2 regions of the Oceanobacillus sp. CAU 1775 genome follow, and region 2 is predicted to be linked to the other one. Evidence: riboswitches for the same ligand, from Rfam matches in the RefSeq annotation. Region 2 holds a riboswitch; the other holds the start of a gene.
The links. A riboswitch is a leader RNA that binds a small molecule or an ion and turns the genes downstream of it on or off. The one in region 2 is predicted to bind thiamine pyrophosphate.
Positions count from the first base shown of each region.

Region 1: it holds a riboswitch for thiamine pyrophosphate, as region 2 does, so the genes downstream of both, tenA (thiaminase II) here and thiT (energy-coupled thiamine transporter ThiT) in region 2, are expected to answer to the same signal.

Region 1 is NZ_JBTLRO010000001.1:545,127-552,591, reverse strand. Features, by position in the region: gene ytvI (sporulation integral membrane protein YtvI) at 1-210, opposite strand, end outside; gene ACXYMZ_RS02625 (carbohydrate kinase) at 541-1,662, shown strand; gene ACXYMZ_RS02620 (pseudouridine-5'-phosphate glycosidase) at 1,659-2,567, shown strand; gene ACXYMZ_RS02615 (sigma-70 family RNA polymerase sigma factor) at 2,630-3,190, opposite strand; gene tenA (thiaminase II) at 3,316-4,005, opposite strand; TPP riboswitch at 4,149-4,248, opposite strand; gene ACXYMZ_RS02605 (cytochrome c oxidase subunit 2A) at 4,463-4,612, shown strand; gene ACXYMZ_RS02600 (cytochrome c oxidase subunit II) at 4,628-5,089, shown strand; gene ACXYMZ_RS02595 (cbb3-type cytochrome c oxidase subunit I) at 5,101-6,774, shown strand; gene ACXYMZ_RS02590 (DoxX family protein) at 7,007-7,465, shown strand, end outside.
Region 2 is NZ_JBTLRO010000004.1:167,278-174,742, forward strand. Features, by position in the region: gene ACXYMZ_RS08720 (YceI family protein) at 1-455, opposite strand, end outside; gene ACXYMZ_RS08725 (M3 family oligoendopeptidase) at 761-2,542, shown strand; TPP riboswitch at 2,598-2,703, shown strand; gene thiT (energy-coupled thiamine transporter ThiT) at 2,798-3,373, shown strand; gene ACXYMZ_RS08735 (zinc-binding dehydrogenase) at 3,575-4,558, shown strand; gene spoVAE (stage V sporulation protein AE) at 4,597-4,947, opposite strand; gene spoVAD (stage V sporulation protein AD) at 4,944-5,960, opposite strand; gene spoVAC (stage V sporulation protein AC) at 5,960-6,433, opposite strand; gene ACXYMZ_RS08755 (hypothetical protein) at 6,458-6,913, opposite strand; gene nfsA (oxygen-insensitive NADPH nitroreductase) at 7,042-7,465, opposite strand, start outside.

The DNA.
Region 1 (7,465 bases), on a different contig from region 2:
TAAGATTCCCATCAAGATGGCGAGAGGTCTTGGAAAACGCAAATATTTTTCAAATAATTTTACGATCGGTTGAATAAAAAATGCAAATAACCCTGCAATTAAGAAAGGATATGTGAGCCTTATAAAATGAAAGAGCAAAAACAATCCAATTACTGTAACGAGGAGAACGATTAGAATGCGAAAAATGATTTGAATGTTTGGATGGTTCAAAGGCTGACACTTCCCTTCAATTATTTTACATATATTTAAATTATTCTTACTTTTATATGTTCTATCGTATCATAATTCAGCTTAAAACTACATTTTTAAAAGGCGAGTTCATGTAAAATTTTCTTAACTTGTGAAAGATGTTTAACAACTCTTTAAAAGTGGATTTACCCTGTTGGAATGGTCGTTAATCTTATTTTATTTCGTGTGGGAAAAGGTTGGCTTAAAAATTTTAAATAAAGTCTTTACATCTTTTGTAGAAGCTTGTAGAATAGAGAATGGTTAAACTAAAGTTTAATTATTAAACATAAGTTTTCAAAAGGAGGCAAGAGCATGCGCGATGCAGAAAAAACCCCTTTAAATAAGAATGAAAAGAAATTATACGAATTAATTAAACAAGACCCTTTTATTAGCCAACAAGCACTGGCAGATGAAATGAATTTATCCCGCCCATCCGTTGCGAATATGATTTCAGCTATGGTTCAAAAAGGATATATTCTTGGAAAAGCATATATTTTAAATGAAGGCCAACAGGTCATTTGTATTGGTGGCGCGAACGTCGATCGGAAGTTTTATCTAAAAGATTCTATCCAGATGGAAACGTCGAATCCAATTCGCTCTGAACAAAGTGCAGGTGGTGTCGCTCGGAATATCGCAGAAAATATTGGTAGACTCGGACTCGACACAACTTTACTTACAGCTGCTGGAAAGGATCCTGACTGGACGTTTATTGAAGAAGTATCCGCTCCTTACATGAATCTTGATCAAGTCAATCAATTTTTAAATGAATCAACAGGCTCGTATACTGCGGTTATTGATGACGCGGGAGATTTGGTTGTCGCACTTGCCGATATGGACGTTTTCGAAAAAATATCCTCAGAATATATGATGTCCAAGGTGAATTTATTAACACAGGCAAAAATGATTATCGCAGATTTGAATTGTCCGAAAGAAACGTTAGAGCAGCTCGTTATTTATGCAAAACATCATCAAGTTCCGCTAGCATTCATCACGGTTTCCACTCCAAAAATGAAACATATGCCAGAAAATCTCGAGAGTTTATCTTGGTTGATCACGAATGTGGATGAGACTGAAGCATTTTTCAAGGGAACGATTGCAACGGAGGAAGATTGGAAAACAGCTGTTCAAGATTGGTTAGATATGGGTATTGAAAATGTAATCATTACGAATGGTAGTGAAGGCGCGATGGTTGGGAATAATGAGGAAGGAATTCATCATGTTCCAGCCGTTAAAGCGGACAAAGTCATTGATGTGACTGGCGCTGGAGATGCTTTTTCATCGGCGGTATTATTTTCTTGGTTAAATAACAAGCGTTTGACAGAGATTGCCCATATTGGAGCAGTCCACGCAGCAAAAACAATTGCATCACCCTATACCGTTAGACAAGATTTATCAGCAACACAATTACAAAAAGACATGGAGGAAACAAAATGAAAGAATATATCGTTTTATCAAAAGAAGTTCAGGAAGCAAAGGATGCTGGAAAACCAATTGTTGCACTAGAATCTACTATTATTTCTCACGGAATGCCATACCCGCAAAACGTTGAAACTGCACGTGCTGTCGAAACAATCATTCGTGAAAATGGAGCCGTTCCTGCAACGATTGCTCTTATTGATGGGAAAATTAAAATTGGATTAACAGATGAAGAATTAGAAGCTTTTGGAAATAGTGATGATGTTGCGAAGGTTTCGCGTCGTGATTTCCCTTATATTCTTGCGACTCGAAAAATGGGAGCAACAACGGTTGCAGCAACAATGATTGCCGCTGCACTAGCTGATATTAAGGTTTTTGCAACTGGTGGAATCGGTGGGGTTCACCGTGGTGCGGAAACAACAATGGATATTTCTGCGGACTTGGAAGAACTTGCGCAAACAGATGTTGCAGTTGTATGTGCTGGAGCAAAATCAATTCTCGATTTGGGATTAACCATGGAATACCTTGAAACAAAAGGTGTGCCTGTGATTGGTTATGAAACAGATACTTTGCCAGCATTCTTTAGTAGAGAAAGTAATTTTCCAGTGAATTTCCGTGCAGATGATGTTTCAGTAATCGCTGCGACACTGAAAACGAAATGGAAATTAGATCTTCATGGCGGAGCAGTTATTGCTAACCCGATTCCTGTAGAAAATGAAATCCCGCGTGCTGAAATCGATTCTATTATTGATCAAGCAATCGCAGAAGCGGAAGAAAATAATATTCAAGGAAAAGATGCTACCCCATTCCTTCTAGCAAAAGTAAAAGAACTGACAGAAGGAAAAAGTCTTGAAGCTAATATTGCATTAGTTAAAAATAATGCTAAAGTTGGCGCACAAATCGCTGTGGCTTTAGAAAAATAAATTTTAATTATGTACGAGAAAACAGTCCCGCTACATTTTGGTAGTGGGACTGCTTTTTTATGTTATTTTTCTAGAAGTTCCATGATGTTTTTTTCTGCCTGAGGATGACGTAATTTTCTTCTGGCTTCTTTTGCCCAGCCCTTTACAGCTTCGACGGAGACATTTTCCTTCTCGGCAATTTCTTTTAATGATATGTCTTCAATAATATAGTATTGCACCCACTTCCACTGTTTTTCTGTTAAAAGTTCTCTAATTTGCATCCAGAGGTGGCTGTTGTCTGTGAGGTGCTCTGTAATGATGTCTTTTTGTGGTTCGGTGTTAGTTGAATTTTGGTAATTTGCTCGGTCTAATGTTTCTTCCTCTTCTGTTGCCATTGGTGTTTCTTTGTTTATTCTCCGACTTTCCTTCCGAATCAAATCAATTAAACGACGATGAATAATAAAATTAAAATAGGTTGAAAGTGGCCCTTTATCTGGCTGGTATTTTTTATATGCACTCCACATGGCAATTAGCCCCTCCTGATAAAATTCCTGGTGCGGATCCTGAATCCTTAACTTATGAAGATGATAATGAATCCGCCGCTCATTCTGCTCAACAATCTCCTCAAACGAAAACCCCTTCATAAAATCCCCCCTACCAAATACATCCTCACCCCTATAATCGAAAACCAACTCGGAAAGGGGGTGAATGAAACATGGGGACGGTTCTCATGTTGCAATGAATGCAACGCGAGAACCGTCCCCATGTTTCACTTTTCTTCTAGATCGACTGGCCAGTGTTGTTGTTTTTCGGCCATTTCCCAGAACATGTATTCAAATAGGCTTGTTTTTACTACGATTTCTTCTAATTCTTTTAGATCACGTTCTGGTTTTCCTTCGGTTATTTCATTGATGAGCGTTTTACAGTCCTCGGCTAATGCTGTGAAGCCGTCTGAGGAATACATTCTCACCCAATGTCCGTAAAATTCATGCTCCAATGCGCCGTCCCATTTGGCTAATTCTTTTCCAATAAAATTATAGCTCCAAGCACAAGCCAAAACGGATGCAACGACATTTTCAACTCCGCCTCGCTGCGATACGTTTAGCATATAGCTTGTGTATGCAGTCGTTGTTGCTGCTGTCTCTGTTTCCTCAAGTTCTTCATGCGTTATTCCAAATCTACTTGCATATTGGCGGTGTAAATCCATTTCCATGTTCAATGTTCCATCAAGTAGCTTTGCAAAAACGGACATCGTTTTTAAGTCAGGCGCTTTTGCACTTCCGAGAGCAAATAAACGAGAGTATTCAATTAAATAAACATAATCTTGGTTCAACCAATGTTTAAATTTATCCTGCTCCAGCCAACCTTCTCCGAGCCCTTTCACAAATGGATGCTCTAAATATGATTCCCAAATCGGTTCAACTTTGTCCCATAATCGATCTGTAAATTGTTTACTCATTATTTTTCCTCCTAATTTTTTTGATAATGCATTAGAACTTGATTCGAACAGGATCACCTCTTTTGACTAGGAAAAGAAAACACAAAAAACCCCATCACTAGAGTACTAGAAATGGGGTTAGCAATTTATAAATAAATTCAGCTAGATTTCTTCATCCACTTCCCTACGCTAGCGTTAACTAGATCAGGTTCGAAGGGTCGATTACACATCTCTCAGCATTTCCATGCTCCCCTAGTCGATTCTTTAATATTCACTTAACACATACCATTATAGACATAGCGACATGAGCAAAGCAAGGAGATTGAAACATGGGGACGGTTCTCTTGTTTCAATTAATGCAACATGAGAACCGTCCCCATGTTTCACTAAATTTGTAGTTTATTTGAATTATGTTAGGGAAAGGCTAATTGTGGGTAGTACTATTGGTTGGTCAAAATAAATGGAGGGAGGTTTTTTGGTGAAGGAGTCTGAAAATAGACAAGAGCATGAAAATCCTGAAGAGGAACTTTCTTTTAAGAGTGCTTTGTATTCGTCTGTTTTATTTGTAGGTGGAGGAATTGTTTTGTTTTGGTTTCTATTATTTATCGCTTTTTCCCTAAGAGTATAAGGAGGTAAAAATAATATGCATCGTTATGAAAAGATTTGGCTCACATTAGCAGCTGCAATGTTGGTAATTGCAGTTGTATACAGTGGTTATCAAACCTTTGCACTTGGGCACGGACCCCCGAGCGGAGTTGGAACGATTGATCCAGAAAATGTAGAGAATACTGCTCCATTTGATAATCCAGGTGTATTTGAAGTAGGTGAAAATGAATATGAGGTTGTTATGATTGTAAGGGCTTTCTCTTTTGAACCTAGTGAAGTAGTCGTTCCTGCTGGTTCTACTGTTAATTTTATAATGACTTCTCCAGATGTTATCCATGGTTTTCAGGTAATTGATACAAATATTAATGCGATGGTCATGCCAGGACATGTTCAGGAGGCCTCACAAACATTCAATGAACCTGGTGAATATTTGGCTGTGTGTAATGAATATTGTGGAGCGGGACACCAGATGATGAGTATGACAATTACTGTTGAATAGGAGGGTTGCAATTGGAAGCGACTACGACACTTCGAACGAAATTAGATTCTGTATCTGGAAAAAGATCAGAAGATTCACGGATTACATTAACTTATTTTTCCATAGCATTTCTTACAATAATTATCGGAGGATTTTTTGGTTTACTGCAAGTGTTAAATCGGGCAGGCTATCTTGAACTTCCTGCTTGGCTAGATTACTATCAAGTATTAACTGCACACGGGGTATTACTAGTCTTAGTATTCTCTGTGCTATTTGTGTTTGGTTATTTTTATGCTGTACTTTCACATACAACGGACGGCTTACTTCCTATTGTAAGAAAAATGGGCTGGGCAGCATTAGGCATTATGCTCGTCGCTGTAGTTTTTGTTGTCACAACAATTCTAAATGGAACAGCCTCTGTCATGTATACTTTTTATGCACCAATGCAGGCTTCTCCTTGGTTTTATGTGGGGCTCTTCATTCTTGTTGTGGGAATTTGGACGGCTGCATTCAGCGGGTTTATTCAAATAGCCAAGTGGAGAAAAAGAAACAAAGGAAAACATATCCCAATTCTTGCGTTTTTTGCGATGGGTGTTTTTACGCTTATGTTTTTTGGGAGTCTTGGTGTAACCGCAGAAGTTTTAATGCTTATTCCTTGGGCTTTTGGCTGGACAGAAACGATTAATGTCATGCTTAGTAGAACGTTATTCTGGAGCTTTGGACATACATTTGTAAACATTTGGTATTTAACAGCTGTTTCTGTTTGGTATGTAGTCGTTCCGAAAATTATTGGTGGTCGATTATTTAGTGATACATTAATTAGAGTTGTCGTTATTTTATTAGTTATTGCAAATATCCCTGGTGGTTTTCACCATCAGATTGTTGACCCTGGAATGTCAGAAGGTGTGAAACTTATTCACGCAGGAATGAGTATGGTAATTGGTTTCCCTTCTTTGATGACTGCCTATGCGATGTTTTATGTATTTGACCGAACAGGAAGGAAAAAAGGTTCAAAGAGCATCTTTGGTTGGGTAAAGAAAATGCCATGGGGTGACGTTCGTTTTCTCGCTCCAATGATTGCAATGATTGCATTTATTCCAGGTGGTGCAGGTGGAATTGCACAAAATGCCAACCAGCTGAACCAAGTCGTCCATAATACTTTATGGGTTGTCGGACATTTCCATCTAACTGTTGGTGTTACTGCAGTGCTCACCTTTTTCGGTGTGGTATATTGGTTAATTCCATACCTTTCAAAACGTGTGCTTACTCCACAAATGAATCGATTAGGTGTTATTCAAACTATATTCTGGGCGGCAGGTATGTTAATTATGACGACTGGAATGCATAGTGTTGGTGTTTTAGGTTCACCACGGAGAACATCCTATTCTACGTATGGAGATAACGCTGTTGCACTAAGTTGGGATCCGTATTTAGTTACGCTAGTGATCGGTGGGACTCTCCTTGCGATCGGCGGAGTATTAATGCTATATATCGTAATCAATTTAATGTTCTTCGCACCAAAAGGACATACAGAATTTCCAATTGGTGAAGTAGAAGACAATGCCAGTACAACACCACTATGGACAGATCGATGGAGCATTTGGATTTCCATCATGATCCTAGTAATCGCATTCGGCTACGTCTTCCCAATCATAGAAATGATCCAACATGCCCCACCAGGCTCCCCACCATTTATAACCTGGTAGCATAACGGGGACATGGCGAGTGAGTGAAACATGGGGACGGTTCTCGTGTTGCAATGCGTGCAACATGAGAACCGTCCGTCCCTCTGTTTCACTCTTTTTTACTTGTTACAACTTTGTTAACCCTCTCAAAAATTGACGTAGGTCAAATATTTAGTTTCTACTATGGTGGTATTATTAACTCACAGACTTGTGAAAGTTTGAACATAACAGAAACTATAGGAGCTGAGTAGATATGATTATGGATTTCCTTAGAGGTAATAAAGTTGTTGCTGGTATTTTAACAGTATTGAGAATATATATTGGATATAAATGGCTTACTGCTGGTTTAGGTAAACTCAAGATGGACACGTTTGATGCAGGTGGGTTTATCATGATGGCTGCAGAAAGCTCAACAACTCCAGCATGGTGGCAATCATTTTTACATACAGTAGCAGTGCCAAATACAGAGCTATTTTCATTTATGGTTATGTGGGGAGAAGTTTTGGTTGGTGCCGCTTTAATTTTAGGAGTATTTACTAACTTCGCAGCCTTAATGGGAATTTCCATGAACTTATCATTTCTTTTCAGTGGTGCAGGATTACTCGATGCACAAATGGCAATTTTGACGGTGTTCATCGTAATCACAGGAACCAACGCCGGCCGATATGGCTTAGATCGCTGGATTCAACCAATTATAAAAAAAGTGATTTTC
Region 2 (7,465 bases):
TTCCAAGTTAAACCAAATTCTTCACGGCTAATTGAAGTTTTACCGCTGAAACCAGCTACAGTTGCGCCAGCCATTGGATCTTTACTTTGTCCTTCAAATGTCACATCAAGAGTAACTTGCTTAGTAGTACCACGCATTGTTAAATCTCCAGTTACATCATAGTTATTTCCGCCAGTACTTTTAATGTCAGTAGCAACGAAAGTTAAGTTAGGATGATTTTCTACATCAAAGAAATCGCCTGAACGAAGGTGGTTATCACGGTCTTCGTTACGAGTGTTAACACTTGCAGCATCAATTGTAATATTGATTGTTGCATCTGTTAAATCTTCTGGATTAAGAACAAAAGTACCATCAAATTTATCAAAAGTACCTTTCGCTTTTGAAATCATCATATGTTTTACTGAAAATCCTACTTCACTGTGTGCTGTGTCTACGTTCCAATTTGTTTTTGTCATGTTAAATGACCTCCATGTAAATTATTTTTTAAAAGTAGATTACGTTACTTACTTTATGATACTTAGTATAGATTAATAAATAACTAATGTCAAGTATCTTTAATTAAAAATTGTTTATTTAAATATAAAATTAGTTTCTAAAAAAACCTTAGTATACTAAGATGTTTAGGCTAACTATTATCTATTCCTTCTTTTATCCACTGTTAAACTTTCTATTCCTAATTATTTCCTTTAAAATAGAGAATATCTGATATTTCGTTATAATTAAAAGATAACGAAAATCATATTATAAGAGGAGAGATAGTATGCAGAAGGCGTTTAATCCAAAATGGGACTTAGATTCAATTTTTGAAGGAGGGAGCACATCTTTAGAGTTTAAGAGATATATAGAAGATATTAAAAAAGAAATGAAAAGTTTATCTGTTCAACTCGAAGAATTCCAACCGAATGAAAAAAACGTAGATGAAAAATTAGTAAAAATTATCGATGCGTTAGAAAATATAATGACGAAGGTAAGACAAGCAGGAGCATTTGTAAGTTGTCTTAGTGCACAAGATGTAAATGATGCAGAAGCTGAAATCCTTGTTGGTGACCGAAGTGCCCTCGGTGCAGAATTTAGTGGAATTATGACTACTTTTAGAGATAAAATTGTATCAATTCCTGAAGAAGAATGGAATCAGTTACTCCAAAATGAGAATTTAAAAGAACTTACTTATATTTTAAATGAATATCGAACAAACGCTCAAGATTTATTACCTAAAGAACAAGAGGTATTAATTAGTGATTTAGCAGTGAATGGTTACCATGCATGGAATCAAATGTACAGCACACTAGTAGGTACAATGAAGGTTGAACTTGAAGAAGATGGCGAGGTAAATACATACTCTATTGGTCAGGCTTCAAATAAACTAAGTTCACCTAATCGAGAGTTCAGAAAATATGTTTATGAAAAATTAGATGCAGCATGGAGTGAGCAAGCACCATTATTTGCTCAAACCCTTAATAATTTAGCCGGGTTCCGCATCCAAACGTACAAACACCGTAAATGGGATAATATTTTACAAGAGCCGCTAACAATTAACCGTATGCAACAAGGGACATTAGATGCGATGTGGCGAGCAATTACGAATAACAAACATCATTTTGTTAAGTATTTAAATAAAAAAGCTGAACTATTAGGACTTGAAAAATTAAGTGTTTATGATGTGAATGCACCAGTATCAAAAACGGAACAAAAGTCTAGCTATACAGATGGAGCAAACTTTATCATTGAACACTTCCGTGCATTCAGTCCGAAAATGGCAGATTTTTCACAGCAAGCATTTGAAAATCGTTGGATTGAAGCAGAAGACCGTCCAGGTAAAAGACCAGGTGGCTTCTGTACAAGTTTCCCCGATAGCAAAGAGACGAGAATCTTTATGACATACTCAGGAACTGCTTCCAACATATCAACCTTAGCTCACGAACTAGGTCATGCATATCATCAACATGTGATGAATGATCTACATGGTTTAAATCAAAGATATGCGATGAATGTGGCTGAAACAGCTTCAACCTTTGCAGAAATGATTGTAGCTGATGCTGCAGTTAATAATGCTTCCTCTAAAGAAGAAAAATTAGCAATGCTAGAAGATAAGGTAAGCAGAAGTGTAGCATTCTTCATGAATATTCATGCACGCTTTATTTTTGAATTAAACTTCTATAAAGAAAGAGAAAATGGATTCGTTTCTGTAAATCGATTAAATGAATTAATGATTGATGCACAGAAAGAAGCCTATCAAGATGCTTTGGCTGACTATGATGAAAACTTCTGGTCATCAAAATTACATTTCCATATTACTGGAGTTCCGTTTTATAATTTCCCTTATACATTTGGTTATCTTTTCAGTCTTGGAATTTATGCTTACGCTAAAAAACAAGGTGGTAGCTTTGAAGATGATTACATTGCACTATTACAAGATACAGGTCGTATGACTGTAGAAGACTTAGCAATGAAACACCTTAATGCTGATTTAACGAAACCTGATTTTTGGGAAGATGCGATCGCTCTTTGTGTAGAGGATGTAGAAGAGTTCCTATCGCTGTAAATTTGTAATTATTGATTTAATTCTGTATACTAAAGATAACAAAAAAAGTAAATGAAAAGCCTACAGGGGGAGCTATTGAAGCTGAGAGTGAACATGTAAATGTTCAGACCCTTAGAACCTGTTAGTTAATACTAGCGTAGGGATTGTGGTTTTTTGATGGATAAAAAAGCAATGTGAGCGGATTCCCCATCAGGACCTTCCCTTGGCATTGCTTTTTTTGTTGGAAAAAATGCTTTCAAAAGGGGAGTTAATTCATTGAATCGAAAGAAAATCTTATTTTTAGTAGAAGTGTCTATATTTACAGCGCTTGCATTATTACTTGATATATTACCACTATCCTTTAAGCTATGGGCACAAGGCGGATCTGTATCATTTGCAATGATTCCTGTATTTATTGTTGCGTTCCGTTGGGGAATAAAAGGTGGCTTATTATCTGGTTTCCTTTGGGGGATGTTACAGATTGCTGTAGGAAATGCGTATATTCTAACACCGTTACAAGGGTTCATTGATTATGCAATTGCCTTTACAGTAATAGGTTTTGCTGGTATCTTTGCTAAGCAAATTCAAGAAGCGGTTAAAGATGGAAAGGTGAAAACTTATTTAACTTATATTACTGCTGGTGTCTTAGTAGGTTCTGTATTAAGATTTTTAGCACACTATGTTGCAGGAGCGGTATTTTTCGGATCTGCAGTTGAAGGGCAATCACCATGGATTTATTCACTAATCTATAATGCGTCTTATATGTTCCCGTCATTTGTATTATCAGCAGTACTTGTCTTTTTCTTGTTCCACAAACAACCTAGAACGTTGTTGAATCTAGCTACTAATTAATTGTTTTAAGGAATCTGCTCACATAAAAAATCCCCTATTAGTCATCTGCATAAAGCAGCTGTACTAATAGGGGTTTTTAATTACACGCGGTTAAAGCTTAGTGTTATGAGGAGTACCTAGAATGAATCAAAGTAATAGCATGATGTATGAATTATTAGTATACTTCTAAGTATAAAATATATTTGGAAGTGGGGGAAGGTCATGCAAGCATTTGTATTAGAATATGGAGAATTAAAAGTAAAGGATATGCCCGAGCCAGTAGCAGGAAAAAAAGAAGTTGTTGTTAAATTAAAAACTGCAGGATTAAATCGCAGAGACCTTTATATTCCTAGACGTCATGGGAGTGACAAAAAAGCACTTATCCTTGGATCAGATGGAGCAGGAATTGTTGAATCGATTGGAGAAGCCGTATCATCTGTTCAGGTAGGTGACGAAGTAATTATAAATCCATCGCTTCGTTGGAAGAACAACTCGGATGCACCACCTCCTAGTTTTGATATCTTAGGGATGCCTGATAATGGAACTTTTGCAGAAAAAATTGTTTTATCTGAAGATCAGGTTGAACAAAAACCTAACTACCTTTCATGGGAAGAAGCTGGCACGGTTGCTTTATCAGGATTGACAGGTTACCGTGCATTAGTAACAAAGGGTCAAATCAAGGCAGGAGACACATTATTTATACCTGGAGCAGGTAGTGGGGTCAGTACTTTCATTATTCAATTGGCTAAAAGTATTGGAGCAAAGGTAGTAGTTACTTCCCGAAGTGAAGCCAAATTGAAGCAAGCTAAAAAGATCGGTGCGGATATTGCAATATCTACACATAGTGATTGGAAAAAAGAATTAGAAGATGTTGTAATCGACCTTGCTATAGATAGTATTGGTGCTGCGACATTTAATCGTACATTAGAAGTATTAAAAAAAGGTGGAAAAATTGTCACGTTTGGAGCTACAACAGAAGATGTAGTTGATCTGAATTTGAGAGAGTTTTTCTATGGACAATATCAATTAATCGGATCGACAATGGGCAGTCGAGAAGAATTAAAAGAACTTCTTCATATGATGGAGGAATACAACATCCATCCAGTTGTTGATTCTGTCATAGACTTAAAAGATGCAAACAAAGCTTTCGATATCTTAGAAGAAAACTCACAGTTTGGAAAAATTGTCTTTAACATTTCTAATTAATAAACAAGAGCATATTCTTTTTGAATATGCTCTTACTTTTAAGCTTTTGCTTTAAATAGAATTGCTCCAATAACACCAAAGATAATTGCTGCAGAAATACCAGCACTAGTTACCTCGAACATTCCAGTAACTACACCAATGAGCCCATGTTTTTCGGCTTCAGCCATAGCACCATGGACAAGTGAATTACCAAAACTTGTAATTGGTACAGTCGCACCAGCACCAGCAAAATCAATAAGTGGTTCATACAATCCAAGACCATCAAGTACAGCCCCAGCAACTACTAATATACTCAACGTATGAGCAGGACTCAGTTTAAAAACATCGAACATAATTTGACCAATTACACAGATTATACCTCCGACAACAAATGCCCAGAAAAATATCATATGTTTCCACTCTCCATTTCAATAGAAACTGCATGAGCGATACAGGGTATTGAATCACCTTGTTGAATACTTACGGCTGAATGAAGAGCTCCAGTAGCTACAAATAACATCCGTGATATTTCCCCTTTTTTCATTCGATTTAATAGATGTCCATAAGTTACAACAGCCGAACATGCAGAACCACTTGCGCCAGCTAAAACATGCTTTTTATCCCCATAAATAGTGAGCCCACAATCTAAATATTGTTTCTCAGAAAGGTTAATTTGTTGTTTCCTTAGTAAGTCTAAAGATGTCTGTCTACCGATTTCACCAAGGTCACCGGTTACGATAAGATCGTAATAACTGGGCTCTAGATTTCTTTCTTTTAAATGAGTAGCAATCGTTTCTGCTGCTGCAGGCGCCATCGCTCCACCCATATTAAAAGGATCAGTAATCCCCAGATCAACTACTTTACCAATTGTTGCAGATGTAACTCTAGGGCCTGTGCCTGTTTTTCCTAATAATGCACATCCAGCACCAGTCACCGTCCACTGGGCAGTTGGAGGCTTCTGTCCTCCATAGTCATTGGGGTAGCGGTATTGTCGCTCAGCTGCAGCATGATGACTAGCACTACCAGTTACAATATAGTCGGCACCATTTGCATCCATTATTATAGAAGCTAATGCTAATCCTTCAGCGGTTGTCGCACAAGCACTAAATAATCCGAGATATGGAATCCCAACCGTTTGCGCAGTAAAATTTGTTGGAGTCATTTGATTAATTAAGTCTCCACTAATAAAAAAATTTACATCTTCATTTGTGATATTTCCTTTTTGAACGGCAAATTCTATAGCTTCTTCCATAAGTTTTTGATGTGCTTTTTCAAAAGATGCTTCTTGTACTCGATTATCATCAACTATTTTATCGAAATCATTTTTAATTGGGCCTTCACCTTCAAAAGGCCCCCCAACGGTTCCAGTTGCAAGGATTACTGGCGGGTTTGAGAAAGTCCAGGTCTGCTTTCCAAGTAACATTAGATGACCCCCAATTGAATGAGGATCGTTTTTATAAGGGCAACGACAAATGCAGAAAAGACACCATAAACAATTACTGGCCCAGCTAGTTTTAACATATTGCTACCTACGCCTAGGATAAACCCTTCTGTACGGTATTCAATTGCTGAAGATATTACCGCATTGCCAAATCCTGTTACGGGAACAGCAGAACCAGCACCACTAAATTGTCCAATTCTATCGTAAAGACCGAATCCAGTTAGGAGCATGGTTATGAAAATAAGTGTTGCTACTGTCGGATTTCCAGCAGTCTGTTCTGTAAAATTGAAATTATATATATAAAAGGTAGAAATTAATTGTCCAATAAAGCAGATAAATCCTCCGACAAGAAAAGCTTTTATGCAATTTTTTAGTAGAGGACGTTTGATTTCTTTTTTTTCTAGGAAATCTTTATATTCTTCGACATCCTGAGGTGACTTTTTTTGTTTCGACATAGTGTTTGCTTCTCTCCTTGTAAGTTAGGTTTCTTCTTTGGAAAGTTTAATAATCCTTTCCATTTCCCTTTCAAGATCATGTTTGGAAATTTTCTTGTTTCTAATTTTCTCCTCAAGTGCTTCTATCTCAAGTGCAATTTTTCTATCTGTTGTAACTTCTAAGTCCATTTGTCTTAGCTCATATCCTAATTCTTTTTCGATTTCTTTACGGAAATCTTTTAATTGAAAGCGATCGTGCTGTTTTGGAATGACAGCTAAGATTAATTTATCAGTTGTATTAACTGCGTATACTTCTTCATGATCTTTGTTTGCTTTGATAAACTTCTTAACAAATGCAGCCGTATTCTGATTAATATTTGTTGAAGTCTGACTGAACGAAATGTTATTTTTTTGACGTTGTTCATCTGGATTTGTCGTATTTGTACAAGCACTAAGGATGAGTAATAGGATTACTGGTAGAATCCATAATCTAAAAGGCATGTTCTTCCTCCTGCGAATAATTATGGTTATATTTTTTGGTAATCCGCTTGAAATATACTTGGTATTTCCTTCCTACAACAAAAAAAGCAAGTACAGAGAGTGAGTTCTCTGTACTTGCTCGTATCGCACTATTTTTGATTTAACTTTTTTGATTGCACATATGGACCGACATCTGTTCTCGTCGATTGGCTAAATTTATCAACCATTTGATTTGACCAATTATCAGCACGATTATTGGATGAACGAGATTTGTAGTATTTATAAAGTGTTTCATCGTAATCTTCAATATAACGTTGCTTGTCCTTCTCATATCCATTCTCATGAAATACTGCTTCAAAAGGTAATCGCGGTTTTACCTCTGGTTTATGTTCTGGATAACCTACAGCAAGCCCATATAAAGGAATAACGTAATCTGGCAAATTTAATAAGCTATCAACTCGTTTGATGTCATTCCTTAAACTTCCAAGGAAACAAATACCCAAGCCAAGTGATTCTGCTGCGATCACCATGTTCTGGGTTACTAAAGCTGCATCTGTAACAGTTACAATAAAT